DNA from 3 places in the Streptomyces sp. NPDC058231 genome. Region 1 is predicted to be linked to each of the others. Evidence: riboswitches for the same ligand, from Rfam matches in the RefSeq annotation. Region 1 holds a riboswitch; each other region holds the start of a gene.
What was found. Region 1 has a riboswitch for cyclic di-AMP ahead of ACFVXE_RS02300 (M23 family metallopeptidase). Riboswitches for the same ligand answer to the same signal wherever they lie in the genome.
Positions count from the first base shown of each region.

Region 2: another riboswitch for cyclic di-AMP. It lies ahead of ACFVXE_RS13965 (NlpC/P60 family protein); the one in region 1 lies ahead of ACFVXE_RS02300 (M23 family metallopeptidase).
Region 3: another riboswitch for cyclic di-AMP. It lies ahead of ACFVXE_RS31115 (transglycosylase SLT domain-containing protein); the one in region 1 lies ahead of ACFVXE_RS02300 (M23 family metallopeptidase).

Region 1 covers NZ_JBHVWN010000002.1:168,984-176,758, forward strand. Annotated here, with positions in the region: gene ACFVXE_RS02275 (alkaline phosphatase family protein) at 1-646, opposite strand, end outside; gene ACFVXE_RS02280 (DUF5998 family protein) at 646-1,242, opposite strand; gene ACFVXE_RS02285 (GNAT family N-acetyltransferase) at 1,329-4,244, opposite strand; gene ACFVXE_RS02290 (HPr family phosphocarrier protein) at 4,417-4,698, shown strand; gene ACFVXE_RS02295 (GntR family transcriptional regulator) at 4,902-5,612, opposite strand; gene ACFVXE_RS02300 (M23 family metallopeptidase) at 5,834-6,634, opposite strand; cyclic di-AMP (ydaO/yuaA leader) riboswitch at 6,647-6,813, opposite strand; gene ACFVXE_RS02305 (M16 family metallopeptidase) at 7,022-7,775, opposite strand, start outside.
Region 2 covers NZ_JBHVWN010000015.1:115,268-123,042, forward strand. Annotated here, with positions in the region: gene ACFVXE_RS13955 (NlpC/P60 family protein) at 1-939, opposite strand, end outside; gene ACFVXE_RS13960 (hypothetical protein) at 1,297-1,650, shown strand; gene ACFVXE_RS13965 (NlpC/P60 family protein) at 1,722-2,843, opposite strand; cyclic di-AMP (ydaO/yuaA leader) riboswitch at 2,842-3,007, opposite strand; gene pcrA (DNA helicase PcrA) at 3,265-5,718, shown strand; gene ACFVXE_RS13975 (M23 family metallopeptidase) at 5,910-7,412, opposite strand; gene ACFVXE_RS13980 (esterase/lipase family protein) at 7,703-7,775, opposite strand, start outside.
Region 3 covers NZ_JBHVWN010000067.1:3,709-11,483, reverse strand. Annotated here, with positions in the region: gene ACFVXE_RS31150 (carboxymuconolactone decarboxylase family protein) at 1-127, opposite strand, end outside; gene ACFVXE_RS31145 (RNA polymerase sigma-70 factor) at 302-1,243, shown strand; gene ACFVXE_RS31140 (GNAT family N-acetyltransferase) at 1,624-2,157, opposite strand; gene ACFVXE_RS31135 (DUF1203 domain-containing protein) at 2,379-2,882, shown strand; gene ACFVXE_RS31130 (hypothetical protein) at 3,085-3,309, shown strand; gene ACFVXE_RS31125 (aromatic acid exporter family protein) at 3,686-4,894, shown strand; gene ACFVXE_RS31120 (UBP-type zinc finger domain-containing protein) at 5,090-5,449, shown strand; cyclic di-AMP (ydaO/yuaA leader) riboswitch at 6,339-6,524, shown strand; gene ACFVXE_RS31115 (transglycosylase SLT domain-containing protein) at 6,529-7,278, shown strand; gene ACFVXE_RS31110 (MFS transporter) at 7,420-7,775, opposite strand, start outside.

The sequences.
Region 1 (7,775 bases):
ACGTGTAGACGAGCGACCGGTCACCGGCGGCGAGCCGGTCCGCGGCCAGGTCCATGCGGTCCTCGCCGGTGAGCCTGCCGTGGAACGTGCCGCCACTGAGCGCGATCTTGGTGAGCGGGGTGTGCTGGAAGGTCGGGGCGGAGACCTGCGCGGTCGCCACACCCGCCTCGTCGGCGAGCCCGAAGACCGTGGGGTACGGCTGCCAGACCGCCGGGGAGGTCCAGGGCTTCCAGCGGAGCTGGTTCATCAGCTCGCCGGTCTCCGGATTGCGGGCGGTGTAGCCGGGAAGGCCGTGCGCTCCGGGCGGCAGACCGGTGCCGACCGAGGCGAGCGAGGTCGCCGTGGTGGCCGGGAATCCGGCCGTGATCGGACGGCCGGTGCCGCCGCGCGAGGTGGGGAGGAGGGAGTGCAGGAACGGCGCCTCGTCCGGATGGGCCGTGATCTGCTCCCAGCCGAGACCATCGATCAGGAAGACGCAGTTCCGGTCGGCGGGGGTCAGCTCCGGGATCGCCGCCGTGAAGCCGCGTACGCCCTGTCCGGCGACGAGCGTCGGCAGCAGATCCGCGAGCGAACCGCTGCCGTACTCGGGGACGGGTGCTGTGTCGAGAGGGAGGAGAACGGGGTCCTGCCAGGCCGGCTGGGCCATCAGCGGCCGGTCGCCGCGGTCGCGGCCGTCGCCTCGGAGAGCGCCTGGGCGAACGCGAGGGTCTGGCGCACCGTGTCCGGGCCGTCACCGGCCTCGCTGACGCGCAAGCTCAGGTCGTCGGCGGTCGAGCTGCCGGTGTAGCCGTGGTCCGCCTCGCAGTTGGGGTCGCCGCAGGCGGCGGGCTCGAGGTCGATCCGGGAGACCGCGCCCCACCCGATGGTCAGGACGACCTCGCGGGGCAGCGTCCCCGGCACGTACTTCTCCGGGTCGGCCACGACACGGCTGACCACGACGGACGAGATCCGGTCCAGCTTGACGGATTCGGTGGAGGTGGTGGCGTACGGCGACGGGGAGCTGGTGTCCGCGTTCTGCTCGTCGGTGTGGCTGACGATGAAACGGTTGTCCGTCAGGACCAGGACCGTGACATGCCTGCGCACCTCGTTGGAGTCGAAGGTGGTCTCCTGGTGCACCAGGTACGAAGCGACCGGCTCACCGCCGACGGCGGCCTCAACCGCCTCGGCCACAAGGGCCGGGTAGTAGCCGCTGCGCTCGATCGCCGCGCGCAGCCCCTGGGTCGTCGTACCGGTCTTCGCCATACGCACCATCCTACGGGGGGTGAATGACTGCCGGGGACGCTGTGGACAGGGCCGGGGCCCGCTCCCCGGTGGTTCGGGCGGCCGGCTCAGTAATCGGGGAGGCGGCGGGGCCCGAGGTCGGTACGGGCTGGAGGCGGCGACAGCCGGACGCTCGCGCCGAGGACGGTCAGCCCCTGGGGGGCGACCACGACCGGTTCCAGGGCGACGGAGACCACTTCGGGATGGTCGTCGACCAGCCGGGACACCCGCAGCAGCAGTTCTTCGAGCGCCGCGGTGTCGACCGGTGCCGAGCCGCGCCAGCCGAAGAGGACGGGGGCTGCCCGGATGGACCGGATCAGTTCGGCGGCGTCGCGGTCGGTGGCCGGCACGAGGCGGTGGGCGGTGTCTCCGAGAAGTTCGGAGGGTGCGCCCGCGAGACCGAAGGAGAGGACGGCTCCCGCGGCCGGGTCGATCGAGGCCCGTACGACGGTGTCCACTCCACGCGGCGCCATGGACTGGACGACCGGCAGCAGTTCGGCGGGTTTGCCGAGCAGGTCCGTCAGCTCGCCGTACGACCGGCGCAGCGCGGTCTCGTTGGCGAGGTCGAGCCTGACTCCGCCGAGATCGGCCCGGTGGCGCAGATGAGGTGCGGTGGTCTTGAGCGCCACCGGGTAGCCGAGCCGCGCGGCGGCGGCGACGGCGGCCTCCGGGTCGGGGGCGGGGAGCGTCGGCCGCACGGTGATGCCGTAGCACTCCAGGAGTTCGCGTGCCTCGTCGTGGCCGAGCGGGCGGCCCCGGGGGTCGGGCGCGGGCCCGAGGAGGGCGTCGATGCGGGTGGCGGCCCCGGCCTCGTCGATGGTGTCGTCGAGGAACTCGGGCACCTTCCCGGGCAGCGCGGCCTGGCGCCGCCACTGCGCGTACTTCACCGCCTCGGCCAGCGCGCGGACGGCGCGCTCGGCGGCCGGGTAGGCGGGGATACGGCCCGTGGTGGGGGCGGTGTCCGTGGCGGCGGGGCTGCTCTGCCGGGCCTGGGCGGCCCCGGCGCCCGCCGTGGCGGCGGGGGTGTTCCCCGGGGCCGCTGTCACCGGCGCCCCCGCGGTGGCCGTCGCGCCCGGCACGGGCTCCGCAGCGGTCACGCGCGGCACCGCGACGGTGCTGGTGGCGGCCGCGAGCGCCTCGGCCAGGCCGCCGATCTCCACATGGACCACGGCCACCGGCTTGGCCGGGCCCGTGTCCGCAGCGGTGCGCAGGGCGTCCGCCAGCACCTCGCCGTCACCCGATTCCGCTTCGCCGCTCTCGCCCACCCATGGGATCGCCGTCACGATCACGGCGTCGCAGCTCTGGTCGGCGAGCGCCTCGGCCAGCGCGTCCCGGAAGTCCTGCGGGGTGGCCGCGGTGGTGAGGTCGCGGGGTGGGCGCGGGCGCAGCCCCTCGGCCAGACAGGCGTCGTACGTCAGGAGGCCGAGGGATTCGGAGTTGCCGACGATCGCGACCCGGGGGCCCGCGGGAAGGGGCTGGTCGGCGAGGAGCAGGCCCGCGTCGACCATCTCCGTCACCGTGTCGACGCGGATCACGCCCGCCTGCCGCATGAGTGCGGACACGGTCGCGTCCGGGATCCGGCTGACCGGTACGGCGTGACCGGGCGGGGTGGAGCCGCTGTGCCGGGCGCCCTTGACCACGACCACCGGTTTCACCGCCGCGGTGCGCCGCGCGAGGCGGGTGAACTTGCGCGGATTGCCGAGCGATTCCAGGTAGAGCAGGGCGACATCGGTGTCCGGGTCCTCGTACCAGTACTGCAGGAAGTCGTTGCCCGAGATGTCGGCGCGGTTGCCCGCGGAGATGAATGTGGACAGGCCCGCACCGCGGCGGTAGAGCCCGGAGAGCAGCGCGATGCCGATCGCGCCCGACTGGGTGAACAGCCCGATCCGCCCCCGGGCGGGCGACTCGGGGGCGAGTGAGGCGTTCAGTCGTACGGCGTCGGAGTTGTTGATGAGGCCGAAGGCGTTCGGGCCGATGATGCGCATGCCGTACGAGCGGGCCTGACGCACCAGTTCGCGCTGCCGTTCCCTGCCCTCGGCACCCCACTCGGCATATCCGGCGGAGAGGATCATGAGGCCCTGGACCCCGTGTTCGCCGCAGTCGGCGACGGCCTCCGGGACCCGGTCCGCGGGCACGGCGACGACCGCGAGGTCGACCGGTTCGCCGATCTCGCCGATGGAGCGATGGGCGGGGATGCCGTCGATCGCACCCTGGTCGGCGGCGAACGCGCTGTTCACGGCGTACGTCCGGCCGGTGAAGCCGGCACCGAGAAGGTTGCGCAGGACCGTGCGGCCCACTCCGCCGGGGGTGCGGCCGGTACCGATGACGGCGACCGAGCCCGGCGCGATCAGCCGCTGCACCGAGCGTGCCTCAGCCCGCTGTTCACGGGCGCGCTGGACGGCGAGCGACTCGGCGGTCGGTTCGAGATCGAGGGTGAGGTGGACCGAGCCGTCCTCGAAGCTGCGCTGCTGGGTGTAACCGGCGTCCCGGAACACCTTGATCATCTTGTTGTTGGCGGGCAGCACCTCGGCGGCGAAGCGCCGGATACCGCGCTCGCGGGCCACCGCGGCAATGTGTTCGAGCAGGGCCGACGCCACGCCGCGGCCCTGATGGGCGTCCTGGACGAGGAAGGCGACCTCGGCCTCGTCGGCGGGCGCGGACGCGGGGCGGCCGGCCGCGTCGATCCGGTCGTAGCGGACGGTGGCGATGAACTCGCCGCCGACCGTGACCGCGAGGCCCACCCGGTCGACGTAGTCGTGATGGGTGAAGCGGTGCACGTCCTTGGCGGACAGCCGGGGGTACGGGGCGAAGAAGCGGTAGTACTTCGACTCGTCGGAGACCTGCTCGTAGAAGCTGACCAGGCGCTCGGCGTCGCCCGTGGTGATGGGCCTGATCCGGGCCGTTCCTCCGTCCCGGAGCACCACGTCGGCTTCCCAGTGGTCGGGGTACGCATGGTGCGGACTCTGCTCCGGCATGGGCTGCATGGACAAAGCCTACGACCCGGTCAGCGGTCGCGTGGGGCTCGGGAGCGGGGCAGTCTGGGGGGCGGATCGCCCGTGCGGCACAGGCTGCGGGCCGGTTGGCGTGTCGGGCGGAGCAGTGCGCACTGCGTGAGAGAATGGTCTAGACAACCGTTGATTCGTGAAGGGCAGAACCATGGCTGAGCGCCGCGTCAATGTCGGTTGGGCCGAGGGCCTGCACGCCCGCCCCGCTTCCATCTTCGTCCGTGCCGCCACGGCTTCCGGCGTCCCCATGACGGTCGCCAAGTCCGACGGCAGCCCGGTGAACGCCGCCTCCATGCTCGCGGTGCTCGGCCTCGGCGCCCAGGGCGGCGAGGAGATCGTGCTCGCCTCCGAGGCGGACGACGCGGAGGCCGCGCTCGACCGGCTGGCGAAGCTGGTAGCCGAGGGGCTCGAGGAGCTCCCGGAGACCGTCTGATTCCGGAGATTGCGACAGGACCGGCCATTCCGGCCGATTCCTTCCTGCCGATTCCTTCCGGCTTATTCCTGCGGCGGAGCCGCGGCGCCCCCGAACGGCGCCGCGGCTCTTTCGTTTTCTCAAGCCGGTGCGCATCGGAAGCGAATTCGGGCAACACGAAGAAAGCCCCGCCGAATTACTTCTCTTTGTATACGGCGCATGTGTTAATGACGGCCGCTCGCGGTGTTTACGGAATGTTGCGAAGTTCTCACCCGGCCGGGGGCGCCGGTCCCGTGACCCGGGATGCTGCCCGCGCGGCGCAGCCGGTGCGCGCCGGCCGCCCGCTCGGCATGCTGGGCGGCCAGCCCCCTGGCCCGTTCCGCGTCACCGCGGGCCACGGCGTCCACGATGGCCCCGTGCTCGGCCCAGGAATCGGCGGGGCGGGCCGGCTGGTCGACCGCGTACATCCAGGCGATCTTGTGCCGTAGCTGGGTGAGCAGCGCGATGAGTCCGGGGCTGCCGGACGCCTGGGCGAGCGTCTCGTGGAACCAGCCTCCCAGCGGGCGCAGATCCTCCCCCTCGCCCCGCCTGGCCCGCTCCTGCCCCAGCCTGACCAGGCCGCGAAGCACCTTCAGGTGCGCCTCGGTGCGGCGCTGCGCGGCGCGGGCGGCACCCAGCGGCTCCAGCAGCATCCGCACCTCCAGGAGGTCGACGGCCTCCTGCTCGGTGGGCTCGGCGACGCAGGCCCCGGCGTGTCGGCGGGTGACCACGAAGCCCTCGGACTCCAGGGTGCGCAGCGCTTCCCGTACCGGGACGCGGGAGACCCCGTAACGGCGCGCGAGCAGCTCCTCGGTGAGTCTGCTGCCGCGTTCGAAGACACCGGAGACGATGTCGTCACGGATTGCCGTGCATACCGAATGCGCCGGAATGCGCATGTCCGAACCTCCGCCTTAATCCCCGCGAAACGCGGCCGATCGACGCCTGTTCTGCGACTCTATTGCAATGCGACCGCATTTCCGACGCCGGGCCGGAATTCATGAATATCTTTTGGCCCGGATCCGGTTCCGCGGTCCGACTCCACGAGCCGGTCCGGCGGGTACGGCGAAGGCCCCGGCGGGGAGCCGGGGCCTTCGGAGGTGATGCGGTGCGGCGTCGGTCAGACGTTGACGCCGTGGGCGCGCAGATACGCCACGGGGTCCATGTCGGAGCCGTAAGACGGTGTGGTGCGCGCCTCGAAGTGGAGGTGCGGTCCGGTGGAGTTGCCGGTCGAGCCGGAGAGGCCGATCTGCTGGCCGCCGCGGACGCTCTGGCCGACCGAGACACCGATCGAGGAGAGGTGGCCGTACTGGGTGTACGTGCCGTCCGTCATCCGGAGCACGATGTTGTTGCCGTACGCGCCGCCCCAGCCGGCCTCGACGACCGTGCCGGCGCCGACGGCGACGACGGAGCTGCCGGAGGCGGCGTGGAAGTCGATGCCCGAATGGCGGCCGGAGGACCAGAGGGAACCGCTGGACTTGTAGCCGGTGGTGACGTACGAACCGGCGACGGGGAGCTGGAAGGCACCCAGGCGGGTGCGCTCGGCGGAACGGGCGGCGCGGGCCTTCGCCTCACGGGCCTTCTCTGCGCGGGCTTCGGCCTTCGCCCTCGCAGCCACCTCGGCCTTCGCCTTGGCCGCCGCGGCGGCCTTGGCCTTCGCCTCGGCGGCGAGGTGGGCCTGGTGCTTCTGCACGTCGGCCTGGAGCGCCACGCGGTCGGCGACGGTCTCCTCGATGGCGATGACCTGGGTCAGTCCGGTCTCGTCGACGGCGGGGGTGCCGGCATCCGCGGCGAGGGCCGGGGATGCCAGTCCGCCGATGACGCCCGTGGTGGCGAGAGCCGCGGCTCCGGCGACCCGTGCGCTCCTGCGCGTCAGACGGCTCGGGGCACGGTGCTTCCCGGTGGGGCGGATGAACGCCATGAAGTGACTGGTCCTTTCCTTCCTTCTCGCCTACCGGGTTAGCTGACGGGTTCGGAGCAGGAAGGTCTCCTACGGATCCCCGGCCTCGCACGAGGTCGCGGTATCCGATTCACCCCAGGGACTCATGGGTCCCCGGCTCCCCGGGCTCGCGCCCGACGGGGATTCGGCGATGGCTGTACGGCGCCGCGGATGCGGCATACGGGTGACGGACAGCTGAGCCGACGCTAGGCGGGGTCACTTTCAATCACCAAACGGACAGGCCGTTTTGTAGTGCATCCCACAGGGCATTCAGCCACTCAATGCAACATTTCGGACAAAAGGGAAGACCCCGGCGAGAACAGACTCGCAAGGGTCTCCCTATGTCCCGTTATGCGGGACTCTGTCGTATCAGCCGGCGACGACCGACACCTCGCCGATGCCCAGCGCCCTGACCGGCTCCGCGATCTGTGCCGCGTCGCCGACCAGGATCGTGACCAGCCGGTCCACCGGGAAGGCGTTGACCACCGCCGCGGTCGCCTCGACCGTGCCGGTCTCGGCCAGGCGTGCGTACAGCTGCGCCTGGTAGTCGTCCGGGAGGTGCTGCTCGACCTGGTCGGCGAGCGTGCCCGCGACCGAGGCGGCCGTCTCGAACTTCAGCGGGGCGACACCCACGAGGTTCTGCACGGCCGTCTCGCGCTCGGCGTCGGTCAGCCCGTCGGCCGCGAGCGTCCGCAGGACCTTCCACAGGTCGTCCAGCGCCGGTCCGGTGGACTCCGTGTCCACCGATCCGCTGATGGCCAGCATCGCCGCGCCGGTCGCCCCGGTCGCGGAGTCCGGCGCCGACGACCGCAGGACCTGCCCGAAGGCCCGCACGCCGTACGTGTAGCCCTTCTCCTCGCGCAGTACCCGGTCCAGCCGGGAGGTGAGGGTGCCGCCCAGGCAGTAGGTGCCCAGCACCTGGGCCGGCCACACGCTGTCGTGCCGGTCGGCGCCGACGCGGCCGAGCAGCAGCTGGGTCTGCACGGCGCCCGGCCGGTCGACGATCACCACGCGGCCGGTGTCGTCGGCGGTGATCGGCGGGACGGGACGGGGTTCCGCGGCGTCGCCCGACCAGTCGCCGATCGTGTCGGCGAGCAGCGCGTCCAGATCGATGCCGGTGAGG
Region 2 (7,775 bases), on a different contig from region 1:
GACATGGCTGACACCGGAGTAGAAGAACACCAGGTCTCCGGGAGCGAGTTCGGAACGGGAGATCCGCTGCCCCGCGTTGATCTGGGTGTACGTGGTGCGGGGGAGGGAGACACCGGCGGAGCGCCAGGCGGCCTGGGTCAGCCCGGAGCAGTCGTACGAGGACGGGCCGGTCGCGCCCCAGACGTACGGCTTGCCGAGCGCCTCGAAGGCGAACGAAATGGCCTCCGCGGCACGGGCGTTGGGAGCCTGGACGGCGCCGAGCCGCGGGGCGCCGCGGTCGGCGCGACCGGCGCCGCGGGCGGTGTCCGAGCGGTCGTACGCGGTGCGCTCCGCCGGCGACAGGGTGTCCAGGAGCTGCTGGGCCTCGGCCAGTCCGGTCCTGACCGCCGTCCGGTGCTTCTCCAGGTCGGCGCGGCGGGCGGTGAGCGTGGCCAGCTGCTCCTTCGCCTCGGCGCGCAGCTGGGCGATCTCGGCGACCTGTCGCCGCACCTTGTCGACCTCGGCGGCCTGCCGGTCGGCCGCCCGTTCCACGTAGGAGGCCCGCTGCAGGTACTGGTCGGGGTCCGAGGAGAGCAACAGCTGTACGGCGGGGTCGAGGCCGCCGCTGCGGTACTCGGCGGCGGCGAGCGAACCGAGCGCGCGACGGGATTCGTTGAGCCGGTCGGCCCTGCGGGCGGCCTCGTCGCGCAGCGCGTCCAGTGACCTGGCGGCGGCGGTGGCCTTCTCCTTCGCGCCGTTGTACTGCTCGGTGGCGACTTCCGCGTCGTGGTACAGCCGGTCCACCTTGGCCTTGACCTGGGCGGGGGTCGGTTGTGGGGCGGCGTGTGCGGAGCCCGGCAGTGCGGCGGCGGTCGCGGCTCCGGCGAACGCGAGGGTGGCCGCGGTGCGGGCGGCGGAGCCGGTGCGGGGACGCTGCCTGGGTTTCCGATGCGCTGCCACGAGGGCGGGGCTCCTTGCTGTCGACTGCCCGTCGGGGCCTACCGGCGGGCCACCGGGGTCCGGCGGCGGGACGCCAACAGGGGGAGCGGCCCGCCGCCGGTTTTCTCGGCGGGGTGGCCCGGCTGCCGTCCGGGTGCGGAGCGGTGGTGAAGCCGGTCACCTGGCTATGGACGCTAAACCCGGCCCTTGAGCAGGAGTCGTAATGACTGTTATTGCCTGAATTTGGCGAGGCGTTGTCGTCGAGTGACCGGGGAGATGGCGGCGGAGCCAGGCAATTCGTACCGGCGCGAGTGAAAGACCGAGGAAGCCCCACCTCGCCGGAGAGCGGTGGTATGGCCCCAGCTAGGCTGCGGTTCCATGCAGGTACTCATCAATGTCTTCGTCGCGCTGCACATCATCGGTATCGCCTCCCTCCTGGGCGGCTTCCTGACCCAGATGAAGGCGATGGGCGCGGGCACGGCCCGCTTCGTCCCGGCGATGCTGCACGGGGCACTGACCATGCTGGTCACCGGGGTCGCGCTGGTCGGCTTCAACCAGGCCGACGACCACCCGGTCAACAACATCAAGATCGGCGTGAAGCTGGCGGTCCTGGTGGTGATCCTCGCGCTGATCTACGTCAAGCGCGACGAGGAGAGGGTGGAGAAGGGCGTCTTCGCCGCGGTCGGCGGGCTGACCGTCGCCAACATCTTCATCGCGACCCTCTGGACCTGAGCCGGCCCCGTCCGTGCGTGAGCTCCTGCCCGATCCGGCAGGAGCTCACGCGTTCCGTGGGCGGACACGCCCTAGGCCGGGCGCACGCTGCCATAGATCGGCATGTAGTAGATGGACTCCTCGCGGACGTTGGCTCCCGGCTTCGGGGCGTGGATCATCATCCCGTCGCCCTTGTAGATCCCCACATGGCTGATGTCGTCGTAGAAGAAGACGAGGTCGCCCGGGCGCAGATCCGCCGTCGCTATCCGGGTACCGATCTCCACCTGGTCCCAGGTGGTCCGGGGGATGTCGACGCCCGCCGCCTTCCAGGCGGCCTGGGTCAGCCCGGAGCAGTCGTACGAGGACGGGCCGGTCGCGCCCCAGACGTAAGGCTTGCCGATCTGGGCGCGCGCGAAGGCGAGGACCTTCTCGGCCTTCGTGGTGGCGCTGCTGCCGGAACCGGTCCCGGCGCCTCCGGCGGCCTCCGTCGGCGCCTCGGCCTTCGCGGCGGCCTGCTGCCGGGCCAGCTCCGCGGCCTTGCGCCTGGCCTCCGCCTCCTTCTTGCGCTCCAGCGCCGCGAGCCGCGCCTTCTCCTCGGCGGTCAGCTTCGTCAGCAGCGTGCGGGCCTCGCCCAGTTTCCGCTGGACGTCCTGCTTGCTGGTGCGCAGCGTGTCCTGGGACTCGGTGAGCGTCTCCAGGCTCTTCACCGCCTCGGCGCGCTTCCCCGAGGCCGCTGCCTGCTGGGTGCCGAAGTCGGTGACCGCCTTCTGCTGCCGGGCGGTCATCCGTGCCATCAGCTGGTCCTGGTCGAAGTACGACTGCGGGTCGTCGGCCAGGAAGAAGGTCGCGATCGGTGCGATGGAGCCGGTGCGGTACTGCGCTGCCGCGTAACTGCCGAGCGTCCTGCGCGCCTCGTTCAGCCGGTCGGCGCGTTCGGCCACGTCCTCCAGCAGGGCGTCGACCTTGACGCGCTGCGTGGCGGAGGCCTCCTTCGCCTTGTTGTACTGCTGGGTCGCGGTGCCCGCCTGCCGGTAGAGGTCGTCGACCTTCTTCTGTACGTCCTCGATGCTGGGCCTGGGAGCGGCCGGGGCGGCCAGCGCGCTCTGGGTGGACAGCAGGGTCACACCTGCCAGCGCGGCCGTGGTGAGCCCGACGGCGGGGGTGGTGGTGCGTACCCGGCTGCGCGGTTTGCGATGCGATGCCAAAACCGGCATCTCCTTCCGTGGACCGCCTACCGGGTTAGCTGTCGGGTTCGGGCGGAACGGAAGGCTGCCCTACGGTCCCGGTGGAGGACGCGGACCGATTCACCCCGGTGATGCGTGTGGGTCCCCGGTTCCGAACTCCCGCGAGGGCGGTCCGGATTCGGCGTGGGGGCCCGCTCGGCGTGGATCGCCTCAAGGGGGTACGGGCCGCCCGATCGAGCACGCTAGCCAACCGTGGTGCTGCTGTGAAGGTTGATGTTCGATATGCCCGATACATTTTCGTGACCTTGGCGGAGCGGACGCGGCGCGGCCGGTCCGCGCCCCGGTTTTCTCACCCGGTGCGGTCACGCGCTCTCCGTACGTGCGCGTCTTCCGTCCGCGGTTTCCCATGCGGCCGCGGAGTGTCGGTGCGGCGCCCTAGACTCGTGAGGCGATGAGCAGCCTCTTTGACGACAGTTTCCTGGCCGGCCTCCAGCACTCGGAGGAAGAGCCCCCGCCGCCCCCCGAGGACTCCGCACCCGAAGCGGTGCCGGAGGATCTCTTCGCGGGCGTCTTCGACGCACCTCCGCCGCCGCGGGACGGGTACTACCGGGACGGCGCCCACCGTCCGGTCGTCGACGCCGCCGCGCTGCTCGACGGGCTGAACACCGAGCAGCGCGCCGCCGTCGTGCACGCCGGCTCACCGCTGCTCATCGTCGCCGGGGCCGGTTCCGGGAAGACCCGGGTGCTCACCCACCGCATCGCCCACCTGCTGGCCGAGCGCGGGGTGCACCCCGGCCAGATCCTGGCGATCACCTTCACCAACAAGGCCGCGGGCGAGATGAAGGAGCGCGTCGAGCAGCTCGTCGGACCGCGCGCCAACGCCATGTGGGTCATGACGTTCCACAGCGCGTGCGTGCGGATCCTGCGCCGTGAGTCGAAGCGGCTCGGCTTCACCTCGTCGTTCTCGATCTACGACGCCGCCGACTCCAAGCGGCTGATGGCCCTGGTCTGCCGCGATCTGGACCTCGACCCGAAGCGGTTCCCGCCGAAGTCGTTCACGGCCAAGGTCTCGAACCTGAAGAACGAGCTGATCGACGAGGAGACCTTCGCCGGCCAGGCCGCCGACGGCTTCGAGAAGACCCTCGCCCAGGCGTACGCGATGTACCAGGCCAGACTGCGCGAGGCCAACGCGCTGGACTTCGACGACATCATCATGACGACGGTCCATCTGCTCCAGGCGTTCCCCGATGTCGCCGAGCACTACCGCCGCCGCTTCCGGCACGTCCTGGTCGACGAGTACCAGGACACCAACCACGCGCAGTACACGCTCGTACGGGAGCTGGTGGGCCCGGCCGGCCCGGCGGACGCCCCCGCCGAGCTGTGCGTCGTGGGCGACGCCGACCAGTCGATCTACGCCTTCCGCGGCGCGACGATCCGCAACATCCTCCAGTTCGAGGAGGACTACCCGGACGCGAAGACGATCCTGCTGGAGCAGAACTACCGCTCCACGCAGACGATCCTCTCCGCGGCCAACGCGGTCATCGAACGCAACGAGAGCCGCCGCCCCAAGAACCTCTGGACCAACGCGGGCGAGGGTGCCCGGATCACCGGTTATGTGGCGGACACCGAGCACGACGAGGCGCAGTTCGTCGCCGACGAGATCGACCGGCTGACCGACGCGGGTGACGCCAGGGCGGGCGACGTCGCGATCTTCTACCGCACGAACGCGCAGTCCCGTGTCTTCGAAGAGATCTTCATCCGCGTCGGCCTGCCCTACAAGGTCGTCGGCGGTGTGCGCTTCTACGAGCGCAAGGAGGTCCGCGACATCCTGGCCTACCTCCGGGTGCTCGCCAACCCCGAGGACACCGTCCCGCTGCGCCGCATCCTGAACGTGCCCAAGCGCGGCATCGGCGACCGCGCCGAGGCGATGATCGACGCCCTGTCGATGCGCGAGAAGATCACGTTCCCGCAGGCGCTCCGTCGGGTCGACGAGGCGTACGGCATGGCAGCCCGCTCGGCCAACGCCGTCAAGCGGTTCAACACGCTGATGGAGGAGCTGCGCACGATCGTCGAATCCGGCGCGGGACCGGCCGTGGTGCTGGAGGCGGTGCTGGAGCGGACCGGCTACCTCGCCGAACTCCAGGCGTCCACGGACCCGCAGGACGAGACCCGGATCGAGAACCTCCAGGAACTCGCCGCCGTCGCCCTCGAATTCGAGCAGGAGCGGGGGGAGTCCGACGGGCCGGAGGGAGCGGCCGCGGGGACGCTCGCCGAGTTCCTGGAGAAGGTCGCGCTCGTCGCCGACTCCGATCAGATCCCCGACGAGGACGAGGACGGCTCCGGCGTCATCACGCTGATGACGCTGCACACCGCCAAGGGGCTGGAATTCCCCGTGGTGTTCCTGACGGGCATGGAGGACGGCGTCTTCCCGCACATGCGCGCGCTGGGGCAGGTCAAGGAGCTGGAGGAGGAGCGGCGCCTCGCCTACGTGGGGATCACCCGCGCCCGCGAGCGGCTCTACCTGACCCGGGCCGCGATGCGCAGTGCGTGGGGCCAGCCCTCGTACAACCCGCCGTCGCGGTTCCTGGAGGAGATCCCCGACCAGCACCTGGCGTGGAAGCGGACCGGGCCGATGGCGGCCCCGGCCGGACCGACGTCGGGGATCACCTCGTCGCTGTCCTCGTCGCGCAGCCGCTCGGGCCCCTCGGGCTTCGCGACCCGGCGTACCTCGGACAAGCCGACGGTCACGCTGGTGGTCGGGGACCGGGTCACGCACGACCAGTTCGGGCTCGGCACCGTGACGGCGGTCGAGGGGATCGGCGACCAGGCGAAGGCGACGGTCGACTTCGGGGACGAACGCCCGAAGAAGCTGCTGCTGCGGTACGCGCCGGTGGAGAAGCTCTAGGACCCGACCCGACCCGACGCGACCCGACCCGGCCGCGGGCGCTCGCCGTCCTGCCGGGCGGGTGGCGCTCATGACGGTCCGGGCGGCCGGGTCCGTGCGTCCGCAGAAGTACGCCGGTCAGGTCGCTGCGGCGCCGGGCTCGTCGACGTCGGCCTGCCCGCTCCGCCCGGCTCGTGTCTCCCGGCCGCCGCTCAGGTCGGGTCGAGGCCGTGGCTGCGGAGCCAGGGCAGCGGGTCCACCGCCGCTCCGCCACCGGGGCGGACCTCGAAGTGCATGTGCGGGCCCGTGGAGTTGCCGGAGTTGCCGGAGTAGGCGATGACGTCACCGGCTTTGACCGGGCCCGAGCGGATCTTGGTGCTGCTGAGGTGGCAGTACCAGGTCTCGGTGCCGTCGGCCATGGTCACGATGGCCATGTTCCCGTAGGCGTTGTTCCACTGGGTGCGTACGGTGCCGTCGGTCGCGGCCATCACCGGGGTGCCGTACGAGACGGGGAAGTCGATCCCCGTGTGCACGGACATCCAGTTGACGCCCGCCTGGCCGAAGTACGCGCTGAGGCCGTGCTCCTTGACCGGCAGAAGGAACTTGGGGCGCAGCGCCTCCTTGCGCGCCGCCTCCTCCTCGCGCTTCTTCTTCTCGGCGGCCTGCCGCTCCTTCAGGTCGATGCGTTCCTGGGTGCGGCTGGCGCGGTCCGCGAAGTTCTCGGCGTCGGCGCTGAGATTGGCGAGCTGGGTGTCCAGCTTGTTGTTGGCCGCCACCGGCTTGACGCTGCCGGGGTCGGCGGCCGCCATCGACGTGGCGTCGTCCTGCTTCTCCTCGCCGCTGCCCAGCCCGCCGACGGAGGCGGCGGCGATGCCGGCGACGCTCATCACGCAGGCGGAGGGGACGGCGACGGTGAGGAGAGCGGAACGCTTCGCGGGGGTACGGCGCCGGCCGCGGCCGCCACCGCCGCCGCGAGTGGTGGGACGGCTCGCCGGACGGGGGATGTCGGCGTGGTCCGGGACGTGGTCGGAGGTGGAGTCCGCCGCATGGTCCTGGGCGGGGTCCGCCCCCGGGTCCTCGGTGGCATCGTGCTCCGTGCCGGTGATGCCGAACACCGATGTCTCCGCGGCCTCGTCCGTCTCCGCGGTCCGGTAGGGCTCGTACGGATCGTAGGAACCCTGGTCCTCGTACGTCTCGTACGTTTCGTAGGGGGCCTGTTCGGTCTCGTACGACTCCTGCGCAGTTTGCGCAGTTTGCTGGTGGTGTTCGGGCGCGCCGCCGCCGTTCCAGGCGGTGGCGTCGTACGCGCCGGTGTCGTAGGCGGCCGTCGCGGCCATCTCCCACTGGCTGTTGCGGTACCAGTCGTCGGTGTCCCACTGGCCCGAGGCGTCCGGGGTGCCGGCCTGCGTGGGGATGCCCGGCGCTTCCGGCATCCAGGTCGCGGTGGTGTCGTACTGCTGCGGCTGCTGGCTCCCGTACGCGGCATGGGCGTCGTACGCGGCGGTCTGATGCGCGCCGGTGGCCCACTGCGTGGAGTCGTACTGGCCGCTGTACCCGGCCTGTCCGGCGTCGTAGCCGCTGTTGTAGCCGGTGGTGTCGTACGTGCCGCTGTCGTAGCTGCCGGGGAGGGAGCCGAAGAGCGGGTCGTTGTCGAAGCTGCCCGTGGAGTGGCTGTCGTAACCGACATGCCCGGCGTGGGGGTGCTGGTCGTTCACCAACTTCTCTCTCGCCTCGGCAGCAGGACCTGGGTCTGGGGCCCGGTGAGAGGACCCAGGGGAAAGCAGTGGCCGCGACTGTACCCGCCGGTATGCGACGCCGACAATCTTCGGCAGGTTTTGCCCGCACAGGAAACGGGCAATCGGCCGTCTTTCGGCGGGCTGTGCACAGAGCTTTGGCCCTATGTTCGAAACGCGTTCTATTTACGGGTGTGTCAGGACGCGTCAACGCGCGGCTGACCGCATCCCGCCGCGGCGTGGCTGCCCGCAACGGTGAGGATTCCGGTCATTCAGGCGACCGAAGTGGCTCCCATGAGACCGGAGGCGGACTCGGGGGATTCAAGCGCCTGCCGGATCCCGGCG
Region 3 (7,775 bases), on a different contig from region 1:
GCAGCGACACCAGCTCCTGCGTGGACTCCGGCAGCGGCGACCGGTGGATCACCAGGGCGGCGTTGGCGAACCGCTTGGCGAACTTGGCGGCGATCTCGTTGTCGAACATGTTGAATCGGGTGTCCATGACTGCTTCCTCACTCGTGGCGTGGCACTGAACGAACACGAGATGCCGGCGGCCCGCCCTCTGTGACGGGGCGGTCGTGTGATGTGCGTCACCACTCACGGGTGTCACAGAGCCGCGGGAACCGGCGTCCTGTGTGCAGGGCACCCGTCGACAGCCAACAGGCAGGAGCAGCCGGTGAAGAGCGAGCACAGCGAGCGTACGGACGACGCGGCCGGACGGGCTGACGGCGGCGGATGCACGGATCCCGCCACCGACGCGTTCGTCGCCCATCGCAATCTGCTGTTCACCGTCGCCTACGAGATGCTCGGCTCGGCCGCCGACGCGGAGGACGTCCTGCAGGAGACCTGGCTGCGGTGGTCGGGTGTCGATCTCGGGACGGTACGGGACCAGCGCGCCTACCTGGTCCGGATCACCACGCGCCAGGCACTGAGCCGGCTGCGCACACTCGGCCGCCGCAGGGAGTCCTACGTCGGCTCCTGGCTGCCCGAGCCGCTGCTCACCGCGCCCGACGTGGCCGAGGACGTCGAGCTGGCCGACAGCGTCTCGATGGCGATGCTGCTGGTGTTGGAGACCCTCGCGCCGACCGAGCGGGCGGTGTTCGTGCTGCGCGAGGTCTTCGACCTCGGGTACGACGAGATCGCCGAAGCCGTCGACAGGAGCCCGGCCGCGGTCCGCCAGATCGCGCACCGGGCGAGGGCCCACGTCGCGGCGCGCCGACCGCGCGGCGTCGTCTCCCCGACCGAGACCCGGGAGGCGCTCGATGCCTTCCGACGGGCGGTCGGGACCGGCGATCTGCAGGGCCTGCTCGACATCCTCGCGCCGGATGTCGTCCTCCTGGGTGACGGTGGCGGAGTCAAGCAGGCCGTGCTCAGGCCCGTCACGGGGGCCGACAAGGTGGCCCGCCTGCTGGCTGCCGGCCTGGGCAGGATCGCCGCGTCGTCGTCGTTGGGGCCGGCACAGGTCAATGGCTCTCCGGCGCTGATCCTCCGGTTCGACGGCGTGATCGACACCGTCGTCGCGGTACGCATCGACGACGGCCTCATCACCGGGCTCTACGCCGTGCGCAATCCCGAGAAACTGTCACACATGCGGCAGGAGACCGACCTGTGCCGTTGAGTCCGGGCCGGGAAACGCATCCGCCGAAGGTGAGGGTGACACGGTCGGACCGGCGAACTCTCCGGAGCCGGCTGCCGGCCGAAGGCCGGACCCTGACTGCAGAGCACTGCGAACTCCCCCTGCCAGGCGGGGAGATACCCGACGACCGCACCGGACCGGAACGACCGCAGCGGTCCCGGACGGCGGAGGCCGGGCGGACCGGCGCCCCCGGATTCGTCGACGGCGGCCGGCAGTTGCCATGCCTTCGGCGTGGAGGCCTTCCACCGTCCCAGCTCAGGAAGGCACTTTTGCGTTCCTGCCCGACCTTCAGCCGCACCCCGACCGGGAACGGCGAGGCCAAGGGCTTGCGGGGAAGCAACACCTTGCTTCCCCGCAAGCCCTCAAGTGGCGGGCCCGTCGGTCAGTTTTCTCTCCCAGAACACTTCGTCGCGCCATGCGCCGTCGGCGTAGAAGTGGTCATGGGCGATGCCCCAGGAACTGAATCCGTGCCTGCGGAGGATCGCCTGAGACGCGAGGTTCTCCAGTTGGGTGTGTGCCTCCAGCCGATGCAGGTTCAGCTCGTCTTCGGCGATCCGCAGCGCCAGGCCGACGGCACGGCTCGTGTGCCCGAGCCCCTGGTGGAGAGAGGAGACCCAGTAGCCGAGGAATCCCTTCTGGAACGGGCCGCGCAGGATCGAGCTGATGTTGACCTGCCCGATGACGGCCTCGTCGGAGAGCACGACGCCGGGCCACGAGAGCCCCTCGCCGTGGGAGGCCAGAAGGGCATCGATGACCGAGGCTTGCCCGTCGGGCGTGTAGAACTCTGCCGGTCTCGCCGGCAGCCAGCGCGCATACGCCTGCTTGTCCCGGGAGAGCAGGCCGGCGAGTGTGGGGCCGTCGGAGGGCTCGATCAAACGGATAGACGTGGAGCTCACGGGTGTCCTGCTGTCTTGTCGGCCGCGGTGGTCGGTCGGTTGCGCGGGAGTCCTACGGGGGGTCGCGCTCGATGGTCGGCTCAAAGATACGCCGCGGGCGCCCCGACCGGGACGGCGAGGCCGTGCGCCTCGGCCGGCCGGTCCGTGCACGGCAGTTGGCCCAGAACGCTCCGTCCGAATTCCGCCGGAACCGTGGGCCCGGCCTCGCCACGATGAAGGGCATGTCCAGCACCTATCAACCTCGGCCCATCACCCCCACGACCCTGAAGGAACTCCGCGTCCGTGACGACGCAGGGCGTCCGATGTCCCCGTACGTCGACGAGGAAGGCGGCTCTCCGCTCCGCTGCTGCCTGCGGCTCAGCGTCGTGGATGACCGGATCGCGCTCGTCTCGTACGCCCCGCTGCGTCGCTGGGCGGCCCGGACGGGGGCGGAGCCCGGGGCGTACGACGAGCAGGGTCCGGTCTTCATACACGCCCATGACTGCGGCGGTCGGGCCCCGGACAGCACCGGCTACCCCTGGGCCCGACCCGGCGCTCTCCGTGCCTTCCGCCGCTACGACGACCGAGGGCGCATCATCGGCGGCCGCATGGTGGAGCTGACTGAGGATGCCGACGCATCCTTCGACCGCGCCCTCACCGAGGCCTTCGCGGACCCGGATACCGCCCAGGTCCACGTGCGAGCTGTCGAATTCGGCTGTTACCACTTCCGCGTGGACCGTCCCTGACGGACCCCGGGGGCCGGACCGCGTCGGCCACGTCGGGGCCCGCCTCTCACGCCTTCGAACGACCGGGTGCCCACGAGAACGCTGCGAGTCACGCGCCCGACCGGCGTGACCGGCCAGCTGCCCTGCTCACGTTGGCCGGCCGGCCCGGGAACCGGCCATCCGGACCGCTCAGCCGCAGGTGAACGGCTCCGTCTTCACGTGCTTGTCGTTCCGCAGTGGGGACCATGCCGAACCGCGTTGCCTGCCGGACATTCACGCGGTCCTGCCCGCTCCGGAGGCGGTGCCCGCCGAGCCCGAGGTGCGCGCTGCGGGCCGGATCGTCCTCGTCGGCGACATCGCCGCCGGGCCGCAACCGGCGCAGGTTCCGGACCTGTTGACCGCGCAGGACGGTCCGCGTCGCCCGGACCGGCGGCGGCGCGGACCGTGAACTCGACGTGACCGTTGTCCGGCCGCCCCGGCGGCGATCGATGACACCACCGTTCCGGACAGCCGAACCTTGTGGGCTGCGACAGGCCGAACGATGCCCGGTCGGGGCGGTCGGTCCTTCCGGGGCGAAGGAGGAGACACCCTGTTCACCCGTACCGCCGGGCGGGGGCACACCGTCGCGACGCAGTGGACCGGGTCAGCGCCGAGACCGTTACCGCGCCCGGCGCCGTCAAGCGGCCGGCTGTCCCCGTGGTCGGGAGGGGCGGAGCCGCGGGACGCACGGCGTACCACGGACCCGTCGAGGCAGAACACGGCACAACAACCCGTCCGGTGGATGGGTGCGGCTGCGAGCAGCCGTACAAGGGAAGGGGAGTGAAATGCCTGAACTCTCCGCACCAGTGATCAATCTCGTACGGCGGACCACCGAACCGGTCGCGGCACAGACCCTGCGTTCGACCGGGGCCTCTGTCATCGCCTATGTCGTAGCGGTGTGGACCCTGCCCCAACCTGCGCCGCTGACGGCCCCGCTGACCGCCCTTCTGGTCGTCCAGGTCACCCTGTACGCGACTCTCACCACGGGCATCCGGCGGGTCAACTCGGTGGTCGTCGGTGTGCTCATCGCCATCGGATTCAGTTCCCTGGTGGGCCTGACCTGGTGGAGCCTCGGCCTGACGATCTTCAGCTCGCTGATCATCGGAAGGATGGTGCGGGTGGGTGAGTTCGTCCCCGAGGTCGCGATCAGCGCGATGCTCGTCCTCGGCGTCTCCCAGGTCGCCGCCACCGCCTGGGACCGCATTCTGGAAACTTTGATCGGTGCCGGTGTCGGCCTGCTGTTCAACCTGCTCTTCGCACCGCCCGTATGGGTGCAGACCGCCGGGGTGTCCATCGAATCGCTGGCCCGGGAGATGGGGATGATGTTCCGTGCCATGGGCGAGGAGCTCGGCGGGCACATCTCGGTACCTCAGGCGGCGGCCAGGCTGCACGATGCCCGGAGGCTGGATCACGACATCGTGGCCGTCGACGCCTCGCTGCGGCAGGCCGAGGAGAGCCTCATGCTCAACCCCCGGGTCCGCCAGGGCCTCCTCTACCGCGTCGTCCTGCGTACCGGTCTCGACACCCTGGAGATCTGTGCGGTGGTACTCCGCGTGCTGGCGCGCACCCTGACGGACCTGGCCAAGGCCCGGACCGACGAGACGCTGTTCCCCGAGGACGTCGCCGTCTCGCTGCGCGAACTCTTCGCGCAGATGGCCGAGGCCATCGAGAACTTCGCCATGCTGATCACCACCCCGGTGTCCGCCAACGCCGAGCAGGCCGAGTTGCGGCTGGCCGTCGCGCTGGCGTCCAGCCGCGCCACCCGGGATGTGGTGGCAGGCCTCTTGCTGGAAGACGTGCAGGAGCACCCCAGGCAGTGGCAGCTGCACGGTGCGCTGCTCGCCGAGATCGATCGCATCCTGGACGAGCTGGACATCGACAAGCGGACCGAACGCCTCACCGAAGAGCTCGGTCGTCACGCCGCCGAAATGCACGAACGTCACCCCAGGATCGCCGCGCTGCGGCGTCGGCTCGGCGGTTCCCGTCCCGCGTAGCCGATGACCGGTCGAGACCGGCACCGCCCGCCGGACGGGGCGCGCCTCCCTCCGGCCCACGCGGACAGCGACATCGGACGCAGGCGCTCCTATTGGTCCAGCCTTACGATGCAGAAGGGGACGCGGATGGCCTCGGCGCATCGAGCCGGGGTACTTCAGGTCACCTGCTCGCGCCTGATCACGGAGGCAAGTCACATGACATCTGACCAGATCCCAGGCATCGATCTCGGCGCGGTCCCCAGTGGTGCGGGATGTGCGGACTGCTTGGCGGGCGACGGACCTGGATGGTGGTTTCATCTGCGGCGCTGTGTCGCGTGCGGACACATCGGATGTTGCGACTCCTCACCCGCGCAGCACTGCACGAAGCACGCACGCGAGGCGGGACACCCCTTCCTGGCCAGCTTCGAACCGGGGGAGAGCTGGGTGTGGAACATCGAGACCGAGAAGTATTACGAGACACCGGAGCTGCTCCCGCCCACCTCGCATCCGGCTTCGCAGCCGGTCCCGGGCCCCCAGGGTGCGGTGCCCGCGGACTGGGAGGAGCAGCTGCACTGACGTGCGGGCATGCGATGAGGGCGCATTCGGCGACCTGACGGCGTGTGGGCATCCTCGGCCCGACGCGTGACGGCTGCGAACGGGCGTGTTCAGCAGGTTGTCCGGTCCGGAGCACGCACTCACCGGCCGGGACCGCGCCGTACGAGGGGGCGTGGTCGACGGGGTGCCGGAATCGTGCACCGGACCGACGGTCCCTGCGCACCGCGCGGTGAATTCCTCCGGCAGGCGCGTGACTTGACTGACGAGCTGCGGATTCCGGTCGGTCTGTTCGGAGTCGTACGCCGTTTGCTCGCACCCTCGCTGGAGGGCCGGCCGGCCTCGGGTCGATGAAATGACCCGGGTGGGTCGATGGCCGCCCGGAAGCCCGGCGCGCCGCCTCACCGAACGCCGGGGGTCTGTCGCTCGGACCTCGGGGCGGGGTCGTGCTGCACGGCTGTCAGCCGTACGGGGGAGGAGACCGCATGGGCCCGCAAGGGCCGCATGCCCACCCCGGCCTTCTTCGGACAGGCGCGCACCGGAGCGCAGACAGTCGTCGTGGCGGGTCGGCGTCGCCACGGCCGGGCAGGACCCGAAGTCAGAATACGGACAAAAGTAACTAAAAGGATGATTGATTAATTTCGCCCTCTTTATTTATAAAGGGGGCTTTTGCATGGAATATGCGCCCGGCGGCGACGGGATGAATCGCCCTTTTCGGGCAGAGTGGCGAGAGTCACGTTCGAGCTGCGAGGAGTCGTGGCGCCCCGCTCGGTTCCCTTCTGCGCCAAGAAATTTGGCTGCGCGCCCGGGGCTGAACCGCCGGTATTTCCGTTACTCGATCTTGAAAATGAATCGCGAAGCGGGAATTCAGGTCTTGTTCTATTCCGAGTTTCTCGCTTACGGTCGCCGCAATCCGGATGGAACGCCGAATCCTGCCGCCGTCCGGGGACCCGACCTCATTCCCATACGGCAGGAACGGGGAACCCAGGCAAGCCGCCGCTCCGGAATCCGGAGCGGATAGGGGTGAAGTCGCACTCATGCGGCCAGACATCTCCAGTCTGAACCCGACAGCTCACCTCGTAGGCGACGGAGAGGAAAACGCCATGCCTGCAAAGGGTAAGCACCGTCGTTTCAAGTCCAGTTCACTGAGGAACGGATTCATCGCCGTGAGCACGGGCGGAGCCGTCCTCGTGCTTCCGCTGATCGGTGCGACCGCTGCGTCGGCCACGCCGGCGCGGGCCGTCGCCGTGCAAAGGGCTGCGGTGCCGACTGCCGTTTCCGTCAAGGAAATTGCTGCGCCGAAGGCCGAGCCGACCGTCTATTCCGTGGTCGCGGGTGACACCCTTTACAAGATCGCCCAGGCGTATTCCGTGAGTGGCGGCTGGCAGCAGCTGTACAACGACAATCGAGCAGCGGTCGGAGAGAATCCGAGCCTCATTCCGGTGGGCCTGAAACTGACCGTCGGTGCCAAGAGCGGGTCCACGGCGACCGGCACCAAGCCCCCCGTCACCGTTGTGAAGCCCGTGACGTACACGAACGACCTCGACGGCTGGATCAAGGAGTCGCTCGCCGTCATGGCTCAGCACGGCATACCCGGCAGCTACGACGGCATCCACCGCAACATCATGCGCGAGTCCTCGGGCAACCCGCGGGCCATCAACAACTGGGACTCGAACGCCGCCGCCGGAACGCCGTCGAAGGGTCTGTTGCAGATCATCGATCCGACGTTCCAGGCCTACCACGTCCCGGGTACCTCGATGGACAGTTACGACCCGGTCGCCAACATCACCGCGGCGTGCAACTACGCCGCCGCCAAGTACGGCTCGATCGACAACGTGTTCGGGGCCTACTGACGCCGAGCGGCGTCGGTCGCGCTCGACGAACGGGCGGTGAAGGACTGTGTCCTTCACCGCCCGTTGCGTGTCACCGCTCCTTCACCTCGGGAGGAGTGTCCGCGGGACGGCTGCCGGCCGACTCGGGGTCTCTCCGGTCGGTCATGCCGGTTCGGCCTCCAGGCGACCGGGAGCGCCGCGTGGTGACCGGAGCACACCGGCTGTGCACGCGGCCACGACGCAGAACGCGAGGGGCAGCAGAAACGTCAGGTTGAGCGGAACGAAGTGGGTCAGCGGCCCGATCGCGGCGGGTCCGGCCAGCATGCCCAGGTAGCCCAGCCCGGCGACGCGCGAGACATTCGTCCCGGCGGCGTTCCGATCGGCGTGACCCGCGGCGCTGAACAGTTGGGGGACACAACCGGACAGTCCGGCCCCGAACACGGCCCAGCCGAGCAGTGCCGGAAGTGCCGAGGTGGAGAACGTGGCGGTGGTCAGGCCGATCGCCGCCACGGCCGCCC